3 regions of the Vreelandella mediterranea genome follow, and region 3 is predicted to be linked to each of the others. Evidence: predicted binding sites of a transcription regulator. Region 3 holds the regulator's gene; each other region holds the start of a gene.
What was found. Region 3 encodes FliA, which starts transcription of late flagellar genes. Its sites were predicted from a motif close to CTAAAGTTNNNNNNNNNNCNGCCGATA; they were not measured.
Positions count from the first base shown of each region.

Region 1 (7,585 bases), 380 kb from region 3:
TCGGCCAGGCTCGGCTGCTTTTCGTGTGTTAGCTGGAAGGGAATGCGTGCTTGGATGAGCAATGTATGTTCGAGCGCTTCTTTACCATTCTCGAGCACTGCCATGGCATCGCTAAGTTCATCCAGAATCAGCCAGTCAAGGCTTTCCAGACCGGTAATGCTGTCCAGAGCAACCGAATTGATGGGCAATTCCGCCAATAGCTGTGTCCCCAAGTGGTGGCGCTCGGGAAGCTGTTCGGCGGGCATTGGCTTTAGCGTGCTGGTCATTTCCGGGGCAACGCAGGCATTGAGCGTGGCTGCGTTGCCATCGCCCAATAAGGCATGCTGGAAAATCTGGATCGTATCGCTGCCTTCGTACTGCTTGGCATTCTTTACTTCGCTGGCAGGATCAAAGGCTACGATGCCAAAAGCGCTCGTTGCGGCCATCTGATCGGCCAGACCACTTTTGATCAAGCTGGCGCGGTTATCGAGTACGATAATTTTACCCTTGAACTGCCAGGTAAAGTCTTCCGTGAGGTGTAGGCGGGGAACCTTTGATACGCCCTCTTCGCCGCTACCCGCTTTGTTAGTAAGCAACTGCTCCAAAGAACGATCAACTTTCAGCTCAGGCTTGTTGGCTACACTGGGCAAGCGCTGACGATGGCGTTTTTTCTGGCTAATTGAAAAGTCTTTATTGCCTGCGCGATCACGCGCCAAGGGGGTTAAGGCATCGAGCAGCCGTTCGGTCGCGCGATTTATATGGTGCTTCTCTTCCCCTACACTGAACGCCCGCGCTACGTAGTCCTGGTAAAGTGCTTCATCATCGAAAAAGGCCACGGCCGCGTCGAAAAGCGGCTGAAGCTCCTCCTCGCTCAACAGCTGCTGGTAAGGCTCTTCGTAACACTGTGCTGGAAAATCAAAAGCAATACCTGCCTCACCCACCATTTCGGGCATGCCACCCCGGTTGGTAATAAGCGCCGGTATGCCATTGAGCATGGCCTCGGCCAGTACGCGCCCCGAGCTTTCCCACCAGAGGCTGGGGGCTGCCAGCACACGTGCCCGGCTGTAGGGCCCTCGCATATCGGCGGTATTGGCCGTCACGGTCACATTGCTTAAAGAGTTACGCTGCTGCCCCATTCGATGGGTTGTTTCGCGCAGAACGCTTGTCCAGTCAGCACGCGCTTCCACTACCTCTAGCTCGATATCGGGCCGCTCTCGCTCCAGCTTTTCGGCTAGCTGCACGAACACGCTAGCGCCTTTTTGCCAGCTAGGATTCACGAATAGCAGCCGCTTGCGCTCGTGCTCTTTGGCGATGAAGCGGTCCGCGGCAATGAACTTACCTACCGGCTTGGCGGCAAAGCCCACGTCCTTACGGTACATATCCGCCGTGGCCTGACTATCGGTGAGAATCAAGTCGATATCGCGACACCAGCGTGGCGACTTGTAGTGGCCGTTGGCCAGATAGAAAGCCACCGGGACACCGCGGTCCCGAGCCTCGTCGGCAATGAGCATGTCGACGGTTTGGCCGCCGTAGAACCAGACGATATCCGGCTTGAAAGAGTCGAGCAGGTACAGGTACTGGCTATACCAAAGCCCCTCTTCGTGGGTGGTAAAGTGATTGCGATTATGGCTGTAACTCACAACTAATTGATGCGTCAGTGGCCCATCTTCCGCTTCGATCAGTTGGTGCAGAGGTGTACTCAGATCGGGAAACTGCTCCTTGAGAAGCCCCATGCCCTTGGGGTTATCAAACACCGTTGCGCCTAGTATCTGCACTTCATAACCGCTGGCCACTAGCTGCAGCAACATTTGCCGTACGGTCATACTGGCACCGCTGGACGTATCCAACAGGCAGAAAGGGTTGGCCCAGAGAAGGCGAGGCTTGCGTTTTTCTGAAACAGGTGCAGTTTTTTGCTTGGCCATTAAACGACTCGCATAGCAGTAGTGATTATATAGCTAGTTTACGTTGCTAATAAGGAAGGCAAAGGCGCGAATGCGCCCATGTTTAAGCAGGTATTCTGGCAATCGCTACCTGGAGCATGGACCAACCGAGAAAGCCGTCACCCCCAGTGTTTTCAGTATTTAAAGCAAGTAAGAAGCTTACTTTCCAAAAAGCAAAACAAAAACGGGGCCTATTGGCCCCGTCATTGTTAAACGCTACTGATACTGCTTTATTAGCCCAGCAGAGACAGTACGGACTGCGGGGTCTGGTTGGCCTGGGCCAGCATGGACGTACCGGCCTGCTGCAGGATGTTGGCACGGGTCATGTTGGACACTTCCACCGCGTAGTCCGCATCTTCGATACGTGAACGCGCTTCGGACAGGTTGGTGGTGGTGGTCGCCAGGTTGTCGATCACCGAGTCGAAACGGTTCAGCGTGGCACCCAATGTTGCGCGGTTGGTATCCAGAGATTTGGTAGCCGCATCCACGGCATCGATCATTGTCTGGAACTCAGCGTGAGTAGCTCCACCAGAAGCATTGGCAACGTTAAATTCCCCACCAGCTACTGCAGCAGCACCAGATCCTGCCGCTGTTTCCAAACCAAGACCACTAACGGTAGCATCGATTCGTTGAACTGTAATAACGTCCTCTACGTTAGTATTAGAACCTACCTGGATACTTAGCGCGGCACCGGCACCGCTAGCTACGTTTAGCAGATTAGTACCGTTGAAGTTGTTGCTGCCCGCAACACGATCGATTTCTGCCAGGCGCTCGTTGATCTCGGTAGTGATGGCGGCGCGGTCATCAGCGGTGTTGGTGTCGTTGGCACCCTGTACTGCCAGTTCGCGAATACGCTGAAGGTTATCGTTAACCTGATCCAGACCGCCTTCCATGGTCTGTACCAGTGAGATACCATCACTGGCGTTACGGCTCGCCTGATCCATGCCCTTGATTTGGGCAGTCATTTTGTTGGCAATGGCCTGGCCAGCCGCATCGTCAGAAGCGCTGTTGATACGAAGGCCGGAAGAGAGACGCTCTTGCGCCTGAGCCAGCATGCCCTGGGACTTGCTCAGGTTGTTCTGGCCGATCATGGAAGTGATGTTGGTGTTGATAACGGACATGGGGTAATCCTCGGTGTTTAGTGGCCTGGGAGGGGCCGGGAAATCGGCGTTAGCATCGCCGTTACTATAATTAACGGCTGTATGCCCGGATTCTTTAGAAAATAATACCTCTTTTTAGAAATAAACCATCCTGTGCAAGCAGTTGAATCCCAGGACGGTACAAAGCTACGGCGACTCGTTTCCACACTTAAACCATTCAGCATCAGTATGGGTCTTAAACGTAAAACGGGGCCTATTGGCCCCGTCATTGTTAAACGCTACTGATACTGCTTTATTAGCCCAGCAGAGACAGTACGGACTGCGGAGTCTGGTTGGCCTGGGCCAGCATGGACGTACCGGCCTGCTGCAGGATGTTGGCACGGGTCATGTTGGACACTTCCACCGCGTAGTCCGCATCTTCGATACGTGAACGTGCTTCGGACAGGTTGGTGGTGGTGGTCGCCAGGTTGTCGATCACCGAGTCGAAACGGTTCAGCGTAGCACCCAATGTTGCGCGGTTGGTATCCAGAGATTTGGTAGCCGCATCCACGGCATCGATCATTGTCTGGAACTCAGCGTGAGTAGCTCCACCAGAAGCATTGGCAACGTTAAATTCCCCACCAGCTACTGCAGCAGCACCAGATCCTGCCGCTGTTTCCAAACCAAGACCACTAACGGTAGCATCGATTCGTTGAACTGTAATAACGTCCTCTACGTTAGTATTAGAACCTACCTGGATACTTAGCGCGGCACCGGCACCGCTAGCTACGTTTAGCAGATTAGTACCGTTGAAGTTGTTGCTGCCCGCAACACGATCGATTTCTGCCAGGCGCTCGTTGATCTCGGTAGTGATGGCGGCGCGGTCATCAGCGGTGTTGGTGTCGTTGGCACCCTGTACTGCCAGTTCGCGAATACGCTGAAGGTTATCGTTAACCTGATCCAGACCGCCTTCCATGGTCTGTACCAATGAGATACCATCACTGGCGTTACGGCTCGCCTGATCCATGCCCTTGATTTGGGCAGTCATTTTGTTGGCAATGGCCTGGCCAGCCGCATCGTCAGAAGCGCTGTTGATACGAAGGCCGGAAGAGAGACGCTCTTGCGCCTGAGCCAGCATGCCCTGGGACTTGCTCAGGTTGTTCTGGCCGATCATGGAAGTGATGTTGGTGTTGATAACGGACATGGGGTAATCCTCGGTGTTTAGTGGCCTGGGAGGGGCCGGGAAATCGGCGTTAGCATCGCCGTTACTATAATTAACGGCTGTATGCCCGGATTCTTTAGAAAATAATACCTCTTTTTAGAAATAAACCATCCTGTGCAAGCAGTTGAATCCCAGGACGGTACAAAGCTACGGCGACTCGTTTCCACACTTAAACCATTCAGCATCAGTATGGGGCTTAAACGTAAAACGGGGCCTATTGGCCCCGTCATTGTTAAACGCTACTGATACTGCTTTATTAGCCCAGCAGAGACAGTACGGACTGCGGGGTCTGGTTGGCCTGGGCCAGCATGGACGTACCGGCCTGCTGCAGGATGTTGGCACGGGTCATGTTGGACACTTCCACCGCGTAGTCCGCATCTTCGATACGTGAACGCGCTTCGGACAGGTTGGTGGTGGTGGTCGCCAGGTTGTCGATCACCGAGTCGAAACGGTTCAGCGTGGCACCCAATGTTGCGCGGTTGGTATCCAGAGATTTGGTAGCCGCATCCACGGCATCGATCATTGTCTGGAACTCAGCGTGAGTAGCTCCACCAGAAGCATTGGCAACGTTAAATTCCCCACCAGCTACTGCAGCAGCACCAGATCCTGCCGCTGTTTCCAAACCAAGACCACTAACGGTAGCATCGATTCGTTGAACTGTAATAACGTCCTCTGCGTTAGTATTAGAACCTACCTGGATACTTAGCGCGGAACCGGCACCGCTAGCTACGTTTAGCAGATTAGTACCGTTGAAGTTGTTGCTGCCCGCAACACGATCGATTTCTGCCAGGCGCTCGTTGATCTCGGTAGTGATGGCGGCGCGGTCATCAGCAGTGTTGGTGTCGTTGGCACCCTGTACTGCCAGTTCGCGAATACGCTGAAGGTTATCGTTAACCTGATCCAGACCGCCTTCCATGGTTTGTACCAGCGAGATACCATCGCTCGCGTTACGGCTCGCCTGATCCATGCCCTTGATTTGGGCGGTCATTTTGTTGGCGATGGCCTGACCCGCGGCATCGTCCTTGGCGCTGTTGATGCGCAGACCGGATGAAAGACGTTCCTGAGCCTGGGCCAGCATGCCCTGGGACTTGTTCAGGTTGTTCTGGCCGATCATGGAAGTGATGTTGGTATTGATAACGGACATGGAAGCAATCCTCGGTGTTTAGTGGCCTGGGAAGGGCCGGGAAATCGGCGCTTGCATCGCCGTTACTATAATTAACGGCCGTACGACCGAGTTCTTTAGCCGATAGCTCATTTTTTTGAAAAATCTTTCTCGAGAACGCGTGACGCTTAAAAGCAGGGAAAATAATAACAACAAGATATTGATAAAAAAGGTTTTACCTAACCTAAAATATAAAAAACGGGGCCTTGTGGCCCCGTCGTTATTAAGTGCTACAAATAGTGCACTATTAGCCCAGCAGAGACAGCACGGACTGCGGGGTCTGATTCGCCTGTGCAAGCATAGACGTACCCGCCTGTTGCAGAATGTTGGCGCGGGTCATATTGGAGACTTCTTTCGCGTAGTCGGCATCTTCGATGCGCGAGCGCGCTTCGGAAAGATTGGTTTCGGTAGTCGCCAGGTTGTCGATGACCGAGTCGAAGCGGTTGAGTGTTGCACCTAGCGTCGCACGTTGGGTATCAAGCGTCTCTACTGCATCATCAATATCGTCGATCAGGTCTTGGAAATTTTCGTTAGTGGCGCCGGAGCCACCCGAAGCAGCATTCGTGGAAATAGTAGCCGCCGACCCACTTACGCCCAGGTTTTCGCTGGTGGCGTCAAAAACGGAGACTTCAATAGTGTCGTTTCCGGAAGTGTTCGCGCCAACCTGGATATTCAGGTCAGCACCACCACCACTCGCCAGTAAGTTGGTGCCGTTAAAGTTTGTGCTACCCGCAACGCGATCAATTTCTTCGATACGTTCGTTAATTTCAGTGGCAATCGCCGCGCGGTCTTCTTGAGTATTGGTGTCATTGGCACCCTGTACTGCCAGCTCACGAATACGCTGCAGGTTGTCGTTCACCTGGTCGAGACCGCCTTCCATGGTCTGTACCAGCGAGATACCGTCGCTGGCGTTACGGCTTGCCTGGCTCATACCATCGATTTGCGCGGTCATTTTGTTGGCGATGGCCTGACCAGCGGCATCGTCAGAAGCGCTGTTGATGCGCAGACCAGAGGAGAGACGTTCTTGCGCCTGAGCCAGCATGCTCTGCGAAGAGCTCAGGTTGTTCTGGCCGATCATGGAGGTGATATTCGTATTGATTACAGACATGAGTATTTTCTCCTGGAAGTATAACTGGCCAGCGGGCCAACTTTGCGACGTTTGTCATGCCGCTACCCCTTGGTAACGGCTGCTCGTACAAAGTCTTTAGAAAACAATACGTTTTTTATGTAAGGGAAAGTAACATTAGCCACTCAACACCCAAGCCATCGCGCTTAAGCTCCCGCCATGCGGCGATTTTCAAAAAACTCAATTAACAAAAATTGCGGGTTAAAAAACCAAAAAACGGGGCCTATTGGCCCCGTCATGATTTAGCGCTAGCGTACTATTAGCCCAGCAGAGACAGTACGGACTGCGGAGTCTGGTTGGCCTGGGCCAGCATGGAGGTACCGGCCTGCTGCAGGATGTTGGCACGCGTCATGTTGGACACTTCCACCGCGTAGTCCGCATCTTCGATACGTGAACGCGCTTCGGACAGGTTGGTGGTGGTGGTCGCCAGGTTGTCAATCACCGAGTCGAAACGGTTCAGCGTGGCACCCAATGTTGCGCGGTTGGTATCCAGAGATTTGGTAGCCGCATCCACGGCATCGATCATTGTCTGGAACTCAGCGTGAGTAGCTCCACCAGAAGCATTGGCAACGTTAAATTCCCCACCAGCTACTGCAGCAGCACCAGATCCTGCCGCTGTTTCCAAACCAAGACCACTAACGGTAGCATCGATTCGTTGAACTGTAATAACGTCCTCTACGTTAGTATTAGAACCTACCTGGATACTTAGCGCGGCACCGGCACCGCTAGCTACGTTTAGCAGATTAGTACCGTTGAAGTTGTTGCTGCCCGCAACACGATCGATTTCTGCCAGGCGCTCGTTGATCTCGGTAGTGATGGCGGCGCGGTCATCAGCGGTGTTGGTGTCGTTGGCACCCTGTACTGCCAGTTCGCGAATACGCTGAAGGTTATCGTTAACCTGATCCAGACCGCCTTCCATGGTCTGTACCAATGAGATACCATCACTGGCGTTACGGCTCGCCTGATCCATGCCCTTGATTTGGGCAGTCATTTTGTTGGCAATGGCCTGGCCAGCCGCATCGTCGGAAGCGCTGTTGATACGAAGGCCGGAAGAGAGACGCTCTTGCGCCTGAGCCA
Region 1 is NZ_OZ310198.1:514,857-522,441, reverse strand. It holds gene ACWFVE_RS02505 (FkbM family methyltransferase) at 1-1,901, opposite strand, end outside; gene ACWFVE_RS02500 (flagellin N-terminal helical domain-containing protein) at 2,153-3,040, opposite strand; gene ACWFVE_RS02495 (flagellin N-terminal helical domain-containing protein) at 3,315-4,202, opposite strand; gene ACWFVE_RS02490 (flagellin N-terminal helical domain-containing protein) at 4,477-5,364, opposite strand; gene ACWFVE_RS02485 (flagellin N-terminal helical domain-containing protein) at 5,630-6,490, opposite strand; gene ACWFVE_RS02480 (flagellin N-terminal helical domain-containing protein) at 6,768-7,585, opposite strand, start outside.
Region 1: the regulator FliA is predicted to act here: its motif matches at 5,437-5,463, upstream of ACWFVE_RS02490 (flagellin N-terminal helical domain-containing protein).

Region 2 (7,585 bases), 370 kb from region 3:
TTCTTTCGTGTCACCTGCAAAAAAGGCAGCCAAACCCTCGGAGTTATTGGCAATTGCTTCATCCAGTTTGGCTTCATCGACCTGGAGGCGGCCCTGCTTGTCGATGTCGATACCCATTTGAGCAAGCCGCGTTATATCGCCCGTTCCAAAGTTGCCCGTTACATCCTGACGCAGGCGGTTTTCGATAGTACGAACGGTACGGTCGCCCACTAAATCGCCCGATGTATTACCTACGCCCTTGAATTCGGTCATACGGCCAACGGTGGACTTCATTTCGTTATAGTTGCTAACGAAGGCATTGATGGCTTCTTTCAGTGACGCCTCATCACGCTCGATTACAAGCGTGGACGGGGTCGGGGAGGCAGCGGTCAGGTTGAGCGTTACTCCCTGGATAGCCTCTTCTACCCGATTGCTTTTACTCGTAATCGCGATGCCGTTGACATTCAACTCGGCATCCTGGCCAGCACGTAGCGTGGTGGGGTCCATCGAAAGGGAGGTCAGCCCTGAAAACCCTGTCAGCGAAGCCTCTTTGCCCGTTTCCTTGGAGCTCAGCGCCAGGCGATACCCTTTACCATCATTGATGAGCGAAGCCGTAACGCCAGACTCTTTATCCGCATTGATCTGATCACGCACCTCAGCCAGGGTACTGCCTGCTTTAATATCGACGCCGTAAGTTTTTTGCGTATCGCCAGCTCCGAAATTCAGCATCAATTTCGTATCGGTTGCCGTAAGCTCCTGGTCCAATGACACGCTATTGGACGCAGCGCTGCCGCCGCGCGCCAGCTGGGAAACCGTCACCTCATAGCGACCTGGATTGGCTTTTTCGTTCGCCGTCGCCAGTACGCCTTCTCCCGTTACCGTACTTTTTTGCTGATTGAAAGTAGCGGCATCGTTCAACGCCGTAATAGAGTTCTGCACCCTATCCATTGCGGATTCCAGGCGCCCATAAGCAGAAATCTTGGTTTGCTGAGCGCTTTTCTGCTCAAGGATGGGAACGAGCTTTTGGCGTTCGGCCGCCTTGAGCTGATCCACCAAGCCCGACAAATCCAACCCAGACCCCACACCCAATGCCGTAATAGACGCCATGAGGTTAGTCCTCTAGTAAGTAGTAGAGAAGTACAGTTAAATACTCTATCGGCTGATAAACGACGAACTTTAGCGGCTAAGATTCTTAAAGTCCTGTAAAAATGCCCGGCAAGTGCCGGGCATTTCCTGTCTCACGAGTATCGCTTGGCGATCACGACTGGTTGTTCTGGCCCAGCATTCCCAACTGCTCGCTCAGGTAACTGCTGGTCTGGTTCATCTGCGCCACCATGCTATCCATTGCCTGAAACTGGGCGCGAAAGCGCGCGATAGTCTGATCGATGCGCTCCTCGGTGCGGGCGAAACGATTTTCTAACGTTCCAACACGGCTTTCAGCGTTGCTTTCAGCCGTATCCAGGCGTCCTCCGTCGCCCACGATGCGCTCGAGAGAGGCATTGATTTGCCCGGCCATACCCGTGTCATCGCTGCTGCCGGCAAAAAAGTTGGCAAGCGTATCGGGCTCCGTCGCGATGACGTTGTCCAGCTTGTCATCATCGATTTTAAGCTTACCATCGGTTTGCAGTGAAATGCCGATGTCAGAAAGCACGCTAAAGCCATCGCCGCCCACTACGCTGCTAATAGCAGAACGCAGATCCCGTTCAACCGCCCGCGTAGTGGCGTCGGCGTTCAGACCTGCTGATTGACCGGTTTCGGCGTCGAAACTGGTCAAGCGCGTCAAGGTATCCTTGAGCGAGTTGAAGCCTTCAACGAAGGCATCAACGTTTTTCCGCAACGCTTCGTCATCCTGTTCGACGCTAATGGTACTCGAGGCGCCCGCTTCGGTGAGATTCAGGGTCATGCCCTGAATGGCTTCTTCGACCTGGTTGGAGCTGCTTACGATGTCGATGCCATTCACATTGAAGGCCGCATCCTGCCCTGCTTGAATCACCTGGGTGTCCGACGTCACGGCTGCTTCGGATAGAACGGAGGAGAAGTTGGAGCTTTCGATGCTGGCGTCGGCTCCCGTTTCACTCGCCATGACCGATAGCCGATACCCTTGGCCGTCATCGATGATGGAAGCCGTTACCTGACCACCGCCTTGTTCATTGATGGCGTCGCGAATGTCTTGCAGCGAACTGCCGTCGGCAATGGTTATGGGGGCCATATCGCCTTTAGCCACATCGAAAGTTAGTGTTTGCTCACCACTGACGATGCTTTCATCGGAGGAACCCAAACGCTCCGTGACGAAACTTCCAGCCGTTGCTAACTGATCGACCTCAACTTCGTACCTGCCGGCTTGTGCTTCGTTACTAACTACCGCCGTCACGGCATCGCCGTCGACGTTGGTAGTAAGGCTCTCGAACGTGGCTGTGTCGTTGAGCGCCTCAGTGGCATCCTGAAAAGTGGCCACCGCACTCTTGAGTGTCCCGTAAGCCGAAACCGTCGCTTGTTCAGATTGTACCTGTTGCGCGATGGGCGTGAGCTTGGCTCGCTCAGCAGTCTCAAGCTGGTCCAGCAGCCCGTTCAAATCGAGCCCGGAGCCGATGCCCAGTGATGTAATAGCAGCCATGAGTTAGTGCCTCTTGGAAGTAGTGTCGCTCATTCGACAGCGCGACCTGAAAATTTGCCTGCGTTGATGCATTGAATATCGGCATCCGGCGCTTTTTCTTTAGCTCTTGACCTGTTTTAACTCATTAAAAGGTTATTTTCTGTAATGTTTGGAAAGTTTTGGGCTACGCCGCTTCCCAACGAATCCGCTAAAAAGCGTTCGTTGAACCACCGTCTTATTTAGACCTTGGTCTAATACCCGGGAGTGACTTACACTGGCCAGCGTATTGTGCGTTCATTGCTGGAGAGCCTCATGTTTGCCCAGGGCAACACCCTTACTGCCAACCCTGCCCCGTTTAGCCGAGAGCAACTGCGTAGGTGCCTTTTTAACGTGGCGGAGCTTCTCTATGTGAACGGATACGTGCTGGAAACCATTACACTACCCGGCTGCGGACTGGCGAAGCGGGAGATGGCCGTACTGGAAGAGCAAAACGCTGGCTGGGCAAGGTGTCGCAAAACGCTCGAGGCAAGCGAGGCGGGCACCACCAACGCAGCGGGGCGCTTTGTGCTAACGGCGCTGGGCCGCGAGATCATGTTCGATATGTTTGGCCAAGGGGCGGCGGACTGCGCCTAGGGATAGCCCGAACCTCTTAAAATAAGCGCTCTAAACGCAAAAACGCCCGCGAATGCGGGCGTTTGTGTTTGGCACGGCGTTGTAATTAACGAAGGCCAAGCATCGAAAGAATAAACAGTACGACGACTATCAGACCCACGATGTAGATGATATTACGCATAACGGCGCTCCTTGCTTTTTTGCGTTTAGAAAAATCAACGGGTTGCTTTCCCCATCGGGGCAACACCCACATCCTAGCAGGCTTTTGGGTTCTTTGCGTAATTTACGTGCGCTAGCGTGTCGAAGACTCTACGCTTTTTAGCAGTCAAGCCGTCGTCGAAAGGGGTGCCAATGCGCGCAATGTTAATGGGATTAGGGGTGGTGATGGCCATGGGGCTACCTTTTACCGCTCAAGCCGAAGCGCCTTCGAGAGAGGCATTTAACGTGCTGGATGAGCAAGCCAGCGCGCTTGGCCGCCTGCATACGGTCGTGGTCGCGGTCGAGGGGGAGATCGTTCACGAATTTAAGCAGGGCGGGCCGGGGGTCGCCACCCCGGCGAACGTAAAGTCGCTCTCCAAAACCGTACTGGCAGCGATTACCGGCGCCGCTATCCAGGCCGGTGTGATCGACTCGATCGACCAACCACTGGTCGAGCTTTTAGGCAGCCGTGTGCCGCCAGGCGCAGACCCGAAGGTTAACGAGATTAGCATCGAGAACCTCCTCGCCATGCAGGCGGGGCTCGAGCGCACCTCGGGCGGCAACTACAGCGCCTGGGTGGCAAGCTCCAACTGGGTAGAGGATGCCCTGACCCGGCCCTTTGTGGATGAGCCCGGCGGGCGCATGCTCTACTCTACCGGCTCGAGCCATCTGGTATCCGCCGCGCTCACCTACGCAAGCGGCGAGTCGACCTACCAGCTTGCTCAGCGGCTTCTGGCCGAACCGCTGAACATTGCCATTCCCCGCTGGTTGCAGGACCCGCAGGGTATCTACTTTGGCGGCAACGACATGCAGCTCTCGCCCCGGGCGCTGGTGGAAATCGGCGAGCTTTACCGCAATGACGGCGTGGTAAACGGCGAACGCATTCTGCCCGAAGGCTGGGTAGAGGACTCCTGGACACCGCGGGGTAGTTCCCAGTGGACCGGGGATGGCTATGGGCTTGGCTGGTTCGTCACCACCCTTGGCACCACGCCGGTGTATTACGGGCGCGGCTACGGCGGCCAAGCGCTATTCGTCATTCCCGAGCGTGACATGACCGTGGTGATCACCTCCGACCCCACGCCTCCCTCACCGGGCGGGCAGTTTCAGCAGCAGTTGAACCGGCTGGTGATGAACCTGCTGACCTACCGCTAACGCTCCCTTCAACTCTCGAGCGCAGCGCGGGGGTTAAAGCAGATACATGAGGATAGCGGCGAAGGTGGCGCCGGTGATCAGAAAACCAAGCGAGAGTACCAATCCGTCCTTCGCCACCAACCCAAGGCCGAAGAGCGTTAGCGCAAGCCCTGCACCGTTGGCGGTGAAGGGAATGAACTCCATCGGTGGCATGGCCAGTGCCACCAACAAGCAGGCAAGCGCCGTGGCACGCATACCGATATAGCCGCTCATCCAGGCCAAGCGCACGCCCAAAAGCCCGTCGACCCACTTGGCAGGCTTGCGCATCAGCCCCAGTGATTTATCGAAGCCTTTGCGCGAGACCGACCGGTTCAAGAGTATGCCCGGCAGCCAGAAGGCCTTGCGCCCCAAAAGCAATTGGCTCGAGGTTAGAAGCACCAGCACCGCCATGAGCGTAGGCACGCCAGGAATATCCCCCACGACGGGCGCCAGGGTAATGATGCCGGCCACCAGCAGCAGCGGCCCAAAGGAGCGCCGCCCGACGGCATCGAGAATGTCCTCGACACTGACGCGGCGCTTTTCCTCTTCCATTTGCGCCATGGCGTCGAGCAGTTCGGTCAGGCTCGCGGCCGGGGATTCGTCACTCATGGGGGCGTTGGTGCTCCTCGGCGGCGAGTTTACTGCGAATGAAGTCGCTGTGGCTTACGTGCAGAAGATCCGCCAGGCGGCGAATGCGGTGCTCTTCCTGCGGGTCGATGCTGCCATCCGCCCACGCCAGTTGCCACATCAGCGCCACTAGGTCGCAGCGCTTTGCGTAGTCGTAGTGCTCCTTGATGAGGCTTACGAACTGGTAGTGGTCCACCGCCTCCTCCACTTCGGCATCCGCCAGCGCCATCAGCTCGGTGACTTCCGCATCTCCCAGCCGATAGCGGGCCATAAGTATCTGCTTGAGCGTTTGGCGCTCGGCATCGGTTTGCTCGAAGTCCGCGCGCATCACTTCGCAAAGTAGCGCCGCCGAGGCAAGTTCCAGTGTCAGGTGCTGGTTTTCGCGCCGCTCGGGCTCGGCGAGCGCGTCCTGAAAAAAATCACGAATCGCGTCGAGCATGGCTCACTCCTTACGCTTGGCAAGCTGTTCTTTGAGCTGTTTGGGCACTTGCTTGATGATCAGCCGATCCTGGCCCTCGTCGTACTCGATGCTGGAGCCTAGCAGGTGCGAATCGAAGCTGATGGAGACACCACCGGCGCGGCCGGTAAAGCGGCGAAACTGGCTCAGCGTTTTCTTGTCCGGCGGAATCTCCGGCGAAAGGCCGTAGTCGGCGTTGCGAATGTGCTCATAAAACGCCTTGGGCTGCTGCTCGTCGACGAGCCCGGAGAGTTCTTCCAGGGTCATCGGCTCGCCGCGGCGCATCTGCTCGTTGGCGTAGTCCACCAGCGTATCGGTCTTTTCGCGGCTGGCCTCTTCGTCGAATTCTTCCTGCTCGACGAAGTCACTAAAGGCCTTGAGCAGCGTGCGCGTCTCGGCGGGCGCGTCGATGCCCTCCTCCATGCCGAGCACCGCCGCCACGCCATCGGCCAGCTTCTTCGCGCCACGATCCTTTAGAAACGAGACGTACTGTTGGCTGGCGGTCTCATCGCCCTGCCACTGGGTAATGTTGACCCGCGCGGCCAGGGTGAGCTGCTGGGTATTGAGCTGGGCGGCGGGCACGGCCTGGTGGGATTCGCTAATACCGATGCCTTCGCGCTGATGCACGAGCGCAAAGAAAAGCGTTTCGGTATCGCCCTGGCGCTGGTGGGCGATCACCAGATACCCGCTCACCGAAAGCGCCTCCTGCAGCTCGCGCGCCAGGCGCTCGGTCAAGGCGGTGGAGAATGCCATGAAGTCCTGATCACCTTTAAGGTATGCGGCAAGCCAGGCCACCAGCGGCCCGGCCTGCTCGCCCTCGAGAGCGAAGCGCCCCCACCCCTTGGCCTTGGTGTTGTAGGTATCATTCAATTTACCCACCAGGTTTGCCATCACCGGGTCGTCACTTTCGCCAACGGCCGGCGCGGTGGTCACGGTCAGGCGCTCGCCGTCCAGGGTGGGTTCCAGGCGGTGCACGATGCTTTGCAAAAGCGGCATAGGGGAATCTTGCCTTTTAAATGATCAAAAATTGAGACGCTTAGGGTTTCAGCCGGTAGCCGGTATGGAAAATCCAGCCGATCATGGCCAGGCTTGCGGCGAGAAAGAGCGTAATCATACCCACGCTTGCCCCAAGACTTACGTCGCTGATGCCGTAAAAGCTCCAGCGAAAGCCGCTAACCAGATAGACCACCGGGTTTGCCAGCGTCACGCTTTGCCAAAACGGCGGCAGCATGTCGATAGAGTAAAAACTTCCGCCCAAAAAGGTCAGCGGGGTGATCACCAAAAGCGGCACCAGCTGGAGCTTGTCGAACCCATCGGCCCAGATGCCGATGATGAACCCCAGCAGGCTGAAGGTGACGGCGGTGAGCACCAAAAAGGTCAGCATCCAGAACGGGTGGGCGATCTGAAGCGGCACGAAAAAGCTCGAGGTGCCCAAAATGATCAGCCCCAGCAGTATCGACTTGGACGCCGCGGCCCCCACGTAGCCCACCACCACTTCCAGGTACGAAATGGGCGCGGAAAGAATCTCGTAAATACTGCCGGAGAACTTGGGAAAGAAGATGCCGAAGGACGCATTGGAAACGCTTTGCGTCAGCAGCATCAACATGATCAACCCGGGCACGATGAAGGCGCCGTAGCTGACCCCGTTGATTTCATTAATGCGCGAGCCGATCGCCGCGCCAAACACCACAAAGTAGAGCGAAGTGGAAATGACCGGTGAGACGATACTTTGCAAAAGCGTGCGCCGGGTGCGCGCCATCTCCGCCATGTAGATCGAACGGACGGGGTAGAGATTCATGAGCGCTCCTTGACCAAATCGACGAAAATATCTTCAAGCGAACTCTGCCGGGTGTGCAGGTCCTTCACACGAATACCCTCTTCGCTCAGGGCGGCCAACAAGCCGGACACGCCGCGGCCTTCTTCTTCCTGATGCCCATCGTAGGTATACA
Region 2 is NZ_OZ310198.1:506,712-514,296, reverse strand. It holds gene fliD (flagellar filament capping protein FliD) at 1-1,086, opposite strand, end outside; gene fliD (flagellar filament capping protein FliD) at 1,238-2,593, opposite strand; gene ACWFVE_RS02465 (hypothetical protein) at 2,885-3,205, shown strand; gene ACWFVE_RS02460 (serine hydrolase domain-containing protein) at 3,536-4,534, shown strand; gene ACWFVE_RS02455 (exopolysaccharide biosynthesis protein) at 4,568-5,161, opposite strand; gene ACWFVE_RS02450 (tellurite resistance TerB family protein) at 5,154-5,618, opposite strand; gene ACWFVE_RS02445 (nucleoid-associated protein) at 5,622-6,632, opposite strand; gene ACWFVE_RS02440 (ABC transporter permease) at 6,673-7,434, opposite strand; gene ACWFVE_RS02435 (ABC transporter ATP-binding protein) at 7,431-7,585, opposite strand, start outside.
Region 2: the regulator FliA is predicted to act here: its motif matches at 2,670-2,696, upstream of fliD (flagellar filament capping protein FliD).

Region 3 (7,585 bases):
GGTCCATCTGCTGCCGACCCTTGCCGAGGGCGAGACCCTGGACGCGCTGGAAAGCGAGCGTTTGACCTGGGTCAGCCAGGTGACCGGCGCTCAGCGGATATACTGGCAGGGCGAGCGCTACGCGTTGACGGCCCTGTTTGGCGAAAGCGAACTCTCGCATCGGGTCAACGTGCGCTTTCGCGGTCAGCCGCTACAGCTATGGAATGCCCACGCCGAGGTCACCGACCAGGCCGGGCGGCATTTTCTCGCCTGGTACGGCGAGCTGCGCGACCCGGAAAGCGCCAAGCGCGTGGCCAAGCGCTACTGGCTCACCCCGGCGCGGCTGGGGGCCGAGGTGCTATCGCTGCTGGTCACTCAGCTGCAAAGCGAAGCCGCCGCTATATTGACCAAGCGAGCCTGGCGCGCGCTCAAGGAAGCCGATGGCGGCGAGGTTAGCGCCCAGCTGCGCCTTTTGATGGCCAGCGGTGCCGCCGCGGCCGCCACGCACCTGGACAACGCCCAGGACGAGGCCGCGCAAACGCTGCGCCAGGACGTGATGCGCCTCTCCAAAACGACTCGCAAGCGCCGCGATACCGCGCTACTCGACGCGCTGATGCATATGTTGATGACCCGGGACGCCATCCGTCAGCTGGGTAGCGTCAGCCGCGAGGCCTTGGCATGAGCGGCGGCGACCAGGCCTCGGGGCTGCGCCAGTGGGCGAGCCTGCGCAACGAAGAGCGGGCGCAGCAGGCCGCCATCGACGAGACACCAGCAAAGCAGGCTGGCAGCGAGTACGCCGAGCCCGACGTGGACACCCAGGCCACCCCGCCGGCAAGCGAAGCCACCCCGCCGGTGGTCAAGACGCCGCTGGCGGTGGTGGGGCTGCCGACGAAAAGCGTCGCCCCGGTCAAAGAGCGCCTTGGCGAGTGGGCCGAGCTTGGCCGGCGCTGGGCGGCGACCCCGGAAAGCTGGGAGGTCATCCCGGTGGATGCCAGCGAGCCGTTGGAGGCGCTTTGCGAGCGCTATTCACGCTGGGCGCTTTGGGTGCGCAGCGACGCGGACGCCTTCGCGAGCATGTATCGCACGCTGCGCCAGCTCAACGACAACCAGGGGCCCCGCCAGCTACTGGCGCTGCACGAGCCCGGCTTGCCCCGCGAAGGGCTTTTAGACAATTTGCAGAAGGCGGCGGCGAATTATCTGAATATCGAACTGCTGCTACTAGCGCGGTAGGCCACAATGAAAAAGCGTTTTCTGAAAAAGAGTCTTCAAGGCGTCGCGCTACTGATGGCGATGGGGTCGAGCTTGGCGTTGACCGCTCAGGCGGGCACCGGCAGCTGGAGTAAGGAGGTCACCGGTATGATGGTGGCCATGAGCGACCGGGCGGTCAGCAGCCAGGTTTTGGCGCCGCCGCCGGTAGCGGAGATCGCCCAGGGGCGCATCGAACGCGTTCACTGGGGGTATGAGGCACCGTTCGGCGCCGCGCTGCAGGCCTGGCTTTGCCACCCCGAGCGCTGCGTCGAGCTCAGCGGCCAGCGCGGAAGCGAAACCGGGTTGGCCGGGCTTTCCGCCGATGCGCCGCTGGCGTTTCGCTTCGCGTTGGGGCGCGGGCAGCGGCCGATGCGGGTAAAAGGGCTTCACGTGATTGTGAACTACCAGTGACGAGTGTATAGCCACGAGGCACGAGGATGTATACAGCACAAGGCAGAATTCAACACAGCGAAATGGTCACTCAGCACATGCCGCTGGTGCGCCGCCAGGCGCTGGCGCTGCAGGTCCGCCTGCCGGCGAGCATCGAACTCGATGATCTGATTCAGGCCGGCATGGTCGGCCTATTGGAGGCGCTTGGGCGCTTTGACGCCTCCCAGGGGGCGAGCTTCGCCACCTTTGCCAGTCAGCGGATACGCGGGGCGATGGTCGATGAGCTGCGCACCCGGGATTGGCTGCCGCGCAGCGTGCGGCGCTCGGCCCGGGCCATGGACGAGGCGGTTCGCCATCTCGAACAGAACCTGGGCCGGGCACCGGAGGAGGGCGAGATCGCCCGGCATCTGGACATGCCGCTTGGCGAGTATCACCAACTGCTCAACGACGCCAACAGCGGCCACCTGCTGCCCTTCGAGGAGCTTCTGGAAGAGGGCGGGGAACCCGCTCAGGAGGCGCTGAATGCGCCTTTTGAGGAGCTTTTGGATGGCCAGCAGCGCGAAACCCTGATCGCAGCGATCGAAGCGCTGCCCGAGCGGGAAAAGCTCCTGATGGCGCTTTACTACCAGGAGGAGCTCAACCTGAAAGAGGTGGGCGCAGTACTGGGGGTGACCGAATCGCGTGTTTCACAGCTGCACAGCCAGGCCATTAGCCGTCTGCGCGCGCGGCTGCACGAGCCAGATTGACGCATTTTAACCGTTAAACCCAACCGGCGAGGAGCCGTCGATGAACCCCTCTACCTTGATCGGTATATTTGCCAGTATTCTGCTACTGGTTAGCGTGCTGTTTTTCACCGCGGAATCCCCGGAGAGCTTTCTCAACTTGCCCGGGCTTGCCATCGTGGTGACCGGCACCCTGGCGGCGACCTTCATCAGCTACCCGCTCAAGGAGGTACTGCGGGTGGTACGCTTGGTGGGGCTGGTATTTCGCCGCGAGAACACCTACGTGCGCGACGATATCAACGAGCTGGTGTCCATGTCGCGGCTCTGGTTCAAGGGCGACGTACGGGCGGTGGAGCGCGAGCTCGAACACACGCGCAACCCGTTTCTGCGCACCGGCATTCAGCTGGTGATCGCCAACACCAAGGAAGATGAAATCTTCGACATGCTGCGCTGGCGTATCGCCCGGCTCAAGGCACGCGAGCACGCCGAGGCGCAGATCTTTCGCACCATGGCGACCTACGCCCCGGCCTTTGGCATGATCGGCACTCTCGTGGGGCTGGTTAATATGCTGGAGGTCATGGACGCCGGTGACTTGGAGGTGATCGGCCCGCGCATGGCGGTGGCGCTGCTCACGACCTTCTACGGTATCTTGCTTGCCAACCTGGTCTTCAAACCGGTGGCGGTGAAGCTCGAGCGGCGCACCGAAGAGCGCTTGATCACCATGAACATGGTGCTCGAGGGTATCTCGCTGATCACCAAGCGCCGCTTGCCGTCGTTCATCGAAGAGACGTTGAACTCCTTCGTGGCCAACTACAACGACGAGATTCGTGATGCCAACGTGAAGCCGCGCGCCGAGAACGACGCGCCTGCCAAGGGGTAGGGCGATGAACCGCGAAGCCCGCCACGCACTGGAATCGCCATTCACCGGGGATGGCGACAGTGAAGATGGGTGGCTGACCAGCTACCTGGACGTATTGACGCTGTTGATCACGCTGTTCGTGCTGCTGTTGGCGCTCACCCCGGCGGGCACCGGCGACGAAGCCGCCGGCACGCCCACGACCTCGGGTATCCAGCCGCTCTCTTCGGGGCTTCAACCGCTCCACAGCGGGCTGAGCCCGGCGATGGACAGCCTCGATATTCAAGGCGTGAGCGTCTCCGAGGGGCGCGAAGGCATTACCCTGCGCATCGACGATAGCTTGCTGTTCGACAGCGGCGCGGCGCGGCTAACCGCTCAAGGTGAAGAGGTGCTGGAAAGCCTTGGCGAGGTCATCGACACCTTCGATGGCGAGATATCAGTGGAGGGGCACACCGACAACGTGCCGATCGCCACCGCCTCGTTTGCCTCCAACTGGGAGCTTTCGACGGGGCGGGCGATTGCCGTGGTGCGCCACCTGGAAGAGGAAGGCGTGGCGCGGGAACGCCTGCGCGCCGTTGGCTACGCCGATACGCGCCCGCTCGAGGCGAACGACACCGTAAGCGGGCGCGCCGCCAACCGGCGCGTCGAGTTCGTACTGCGCCGGCCGCCTAACGCCGCGGCGCCGGCCTCGCGTTAGGCGCTGGCGCAGCGGCGCTGCGTCTCGCGAATCGCCTCGCCGGCGCCCGCCAAACTGAACGTCATGGTCCAGGGCGGTTCGTCGCCCTGCTCGAAACCGATATAAAGCTGCTCGCCGTCGCTCATTTGGCCGAGCAGCGCATCGAGCTCGCCCAGGTAGAAGTGGCTATAGAAGCCGTCATCCCCCTCCTCGACGATAAACTCCGCCATGGTGTCGATCAGCGACGCCTGGTCGACGCGCAGCCGGGCCGGTACCAGGTTCACCGCGCGGCTTTCGGTTTGCGTCTGTTCCAGGGTGACGCGCATCTCGAGCCAGGGCAGGTGGCAGATGCCTTCGGTGGCGTTCACGCTCAGTGTAGCGTCCGAGTAGCTTTGCGTCTCGACGGCGCGGAAATGGCGCTTGTCCTCGGCCTCGAGGGTCATGGCTTGCCAGGCGTCAAAAATGGCCTCCTGGCTTATCGGGTAGCGCTCGGCCAGCGCCGCACTGAAAAACGAAAGCCCGGCCGCGCCCAGCGCGAAAGAAACAAGTAAGCGAGTGGTCATGATGTAAAAGGCCAAACGTTGAGCAGGGTAAAAAGGCGTAACCGAATCACTCGGACTGGCCGAGCAGGGGCCTTACGCTGTCGTTTAAGTAGCAATCGTCGAACTCGCCTTCCGCGGCCAGCGCCGCCATGTCGGGAATATTGACGTGGTGACGGTCACGATACACCAGGCCATCCTCGCTGAGCGCCGTGAAGGTACGGCTGACGTGTACCGGGCTAAGACCGAGTACGTCGGCCAACTGCTCCTGGGAGAGCGGCAGACGGAACTGGCCGGTAAGGCCTGTGTTGGTCTGGCTCAGGCGAACGTACATTTCATGTAGAAAGTGAGCCATTTTCTGACGCGCGGTGCGCCGTGCCAAATTCACCAGCCGCTCGGTCAAAAGCGCCTGCTGGCGGCTGCTGATGGCGAACATCACCGAGGTCAATGGCAGCGAATCATTGAAAATATCGATCATCCGCTTGTGGGGAAAGCGGCACACCACGCTGTCGGTGATAAAGCGCACGTTTTCCAGGCGTTTCGAGAAGGCGAACTCGCGCAGGCCGATGATATCGCCAGGCAGGAACACTTCCAGAATATGCCGGTCGCCGTTTTCCAGGTGGCGATAGGAGTACGCCCAGCCGCTACGCAGCGTACAGAACTCGTTCGCCGGGTCTTTCATTTCCCATAGGAGCGACCCCGCTTTTTGATCCATCGGGCTCTCCTCCAGCGAGTCGAGCAGCTTCTCTTCCTCTTCTGAAAGCGAATAGAAGTGATTGAAATGGCGGACAATACAGCTTTTTTCCTGCCCCATGATCGGTTTCTCCTCTTTTGGGTAGCATACGCTCGACAAGCTGGTGGCCATGGGTTTAACCGACCTTTAAAGGCCAGCGCAACGCTGGCCTTTGACGTGCGAGTAGTACTCTGACTATTTCTTTTTTAAAAGCGGTCCCAAAAACTCGCCGGTATGGGAGCCTTTTTTCTTCACAAGCTGTTCCGGCGTGCCTTCGCCAATGATGCGCCCGCCGCCGGAGCCGCCTTCCGGGCCGAGATCGACGACCCAGTCCGCGGTTTTGATCACATCCAGGTTGTGCTCGATGACCACGATGGTATTGCCGTGGTCGCGCAGGCGATGAAGCACCGTCAGAAGCTGGCGAATATCCTCGAAGTGTAGCCCGGTGGTGGGCTCATCGAGAATATAGAGCGTCTGGCCGGTGTCGCGCTTGGCAAGCTCGCGGGCGAGCTTGACCCGCTGGGCCTCGCCGCCGGAGAGCGTAGTCGCGCTTTGCCCCAAGCGAATATAGGAGAGGCCGACGTCCAACAGCGTCTGCAGGCGCCGCGCAATGGCCGGTACGGGGCTGAAAAACGCGAGCCCTTCTTCGACGGTCATCTCCAGCACGTCGTGAATGTTCTTGCCTTTGTAGTGAATATCCAGGGTTTCGCGATTGTAGCGCTTACCCTTGCACACGTCGCAGGGTACGTAGATATCCGGCAGAAAGTGCATTTCTACCTTGATCATGCCCTCGCCCTGGCACGCCTCGCAGCGCCCGCCCTTGACGTTGAAGCTGAATCGGCCGGGCTTGTAGCCTCGCGAGCGCGCCTCCTGGGTGCCGGCGAACAATTCGCGAATCGGCGTAAAGATCCCGGTGTAGGTGGCCGGGTTGGAGCGCGGCGTGCGCCCGATCGGGCTCTGGTCGATATCGATGACCTTGTCGAGCTGATCGAGCCCTTCGATGGCTGCATAAGGCGCTGGGGTCAGCGTCGAGGCACGGTTCAAATCCCGGGCGGCGATCGGCATCAGCGTGCCGTTGATCAACGTCGACTTGCCCGACCCGGACACCCCGGTAATGGCGATGAAAAGCCCCAGCGGCAGTGTCAGCGTCACGTTTTGCAGGTTGTTGCCGGTTGCCCCGCGTAGCACCAGCTGCTTTTCCGGGTTGCCGGGAATGCGGTAGGGCGGTATCGCGATTTCGCGGGTGCCGCACAGGTACTGGCCGGTCAGCGAGTCCTTGTTGTCCATGATGTCTTGCGGCGTGCCCTGGGCGACGATTTCGCCGCCGTGGACCCCGGCGCCGGGGCCGATGTCCAGCACGTGATCGGCGGCGCGAATGGCGTCCTCGTCGTGCTCGACCACGATCACCGTGTTGCCTAAATCGCGCAGCCGTTCCAGGGTTTTCAGCAGCCGGTCGTTGTCGCGCTGATGAAGGCCGATGGAGGGTTCATCGAGAATGTACATCACGCCGACAAGCCCCGCGCCGATTTGGCTCGCCAAGCGAATCCGCTGGGCTTCACCGCCGGAGAGCGTATCGGCGCTGCGCTCGAGATTCAGGTAATCGAGGCCCACGTTGACCAAAAACTCGAGCCGCGAGTGGATCTCGTTGACGATCTTCTCGGCGATTTCGCCCTTGCGCCCGGGCAGCGCCAGGTTGGCAAAATAATCCCAGGCCTCGCCAATCGGCGTGCGTACGATGTCGGCGATATTGTGATCGTCGACGAAGACGTGGCGTGACTCGCGGCGCAGGCGCGTACCGTTGCACGAGGTACAGGGCTTCATGGCGATGTACTTGGCCAGGTCGTCGCGCACCATGTTGGACTCGGTTTCGCGGTAGCGGCGCTGCATGTTGGGCAGCACGCCCTCGAAGGCGTGTTCGCGGGTCACCTTGCGGCCGCGGTCGCTGACGTAGCTAAACGGCACGGACTCGTTGCCGCTACCGTTGAGAATCACATCACGCTGGTGCTTCGAGAGCGCGTTCCAGGGCGTTTCGAGCTCGAAATCATAGTGCTTGGCCAGCGCCTGGAGCTGGGTGAAGTAGTAGATGTTGCGCCGGTCCCAGCCCTTGATCACCCCTTCGGCCAGGGACAGCTCGTCGTGGCTAATCAGCTTTTCCGGGTCGAAGTACTGCTGGATCCCCAGGCCGTCGCAGGTGGGGCAGGCGCCGGCGGGGTTGTTGAACGAGAACATCCGCGGCTCGAGCTCGGCGAGCGAGTAGCCGCACACCGGACACGCAAAGCGCGAGGAGAACGCCATGTCCTCACGCTCGCTATCCATGAAATGGATCATCGCCGTACCGTCGGCCAAATTCAGCGCCGTCTCGAAGGACTCCGCCAGCCGCTGGGCGATATCGTCGCGCACCTTGAAGCGGTCTACCACGACGCTGATGTCGTGCTTCTTGCG
Region 3 is NZ_OZ310198.1:132,964-140,548, forward strand. It holds gene flhF (flagellar biosynthesis protein FlhF) at 1-661, shown strand, start outside; gene ACWFVE_RS00620 (hypothetical protein) at 658-1,209, shown strand; gene ACWFVE_RS00625 (flagellar protein FlhE) at 1,216-1,638, shown strand; gene ACWFVE_RS00630 (RNA polymerase sigma factor FliA) at 1,665-2,363, shown strand; gene ACWFVE_RS00635 (motility protein A) at 2,404-3,219, shown strand; gene ACWFVE_RS00640 (OmpA/MotB family protein) at 3,224-3,892, shown strand; gene ACWFVE_RS00645 (hypothetical protein) at 3,889-4,434, opposite strand; gene ACWFVE_RS00650 (Crp/Fnr family transcriptional regulator) at 4,481-5,224, opposite strand; gene uvrA (excinuclease ABC subunit UvrA) at 5,339-7,585, opposite strand, start outside.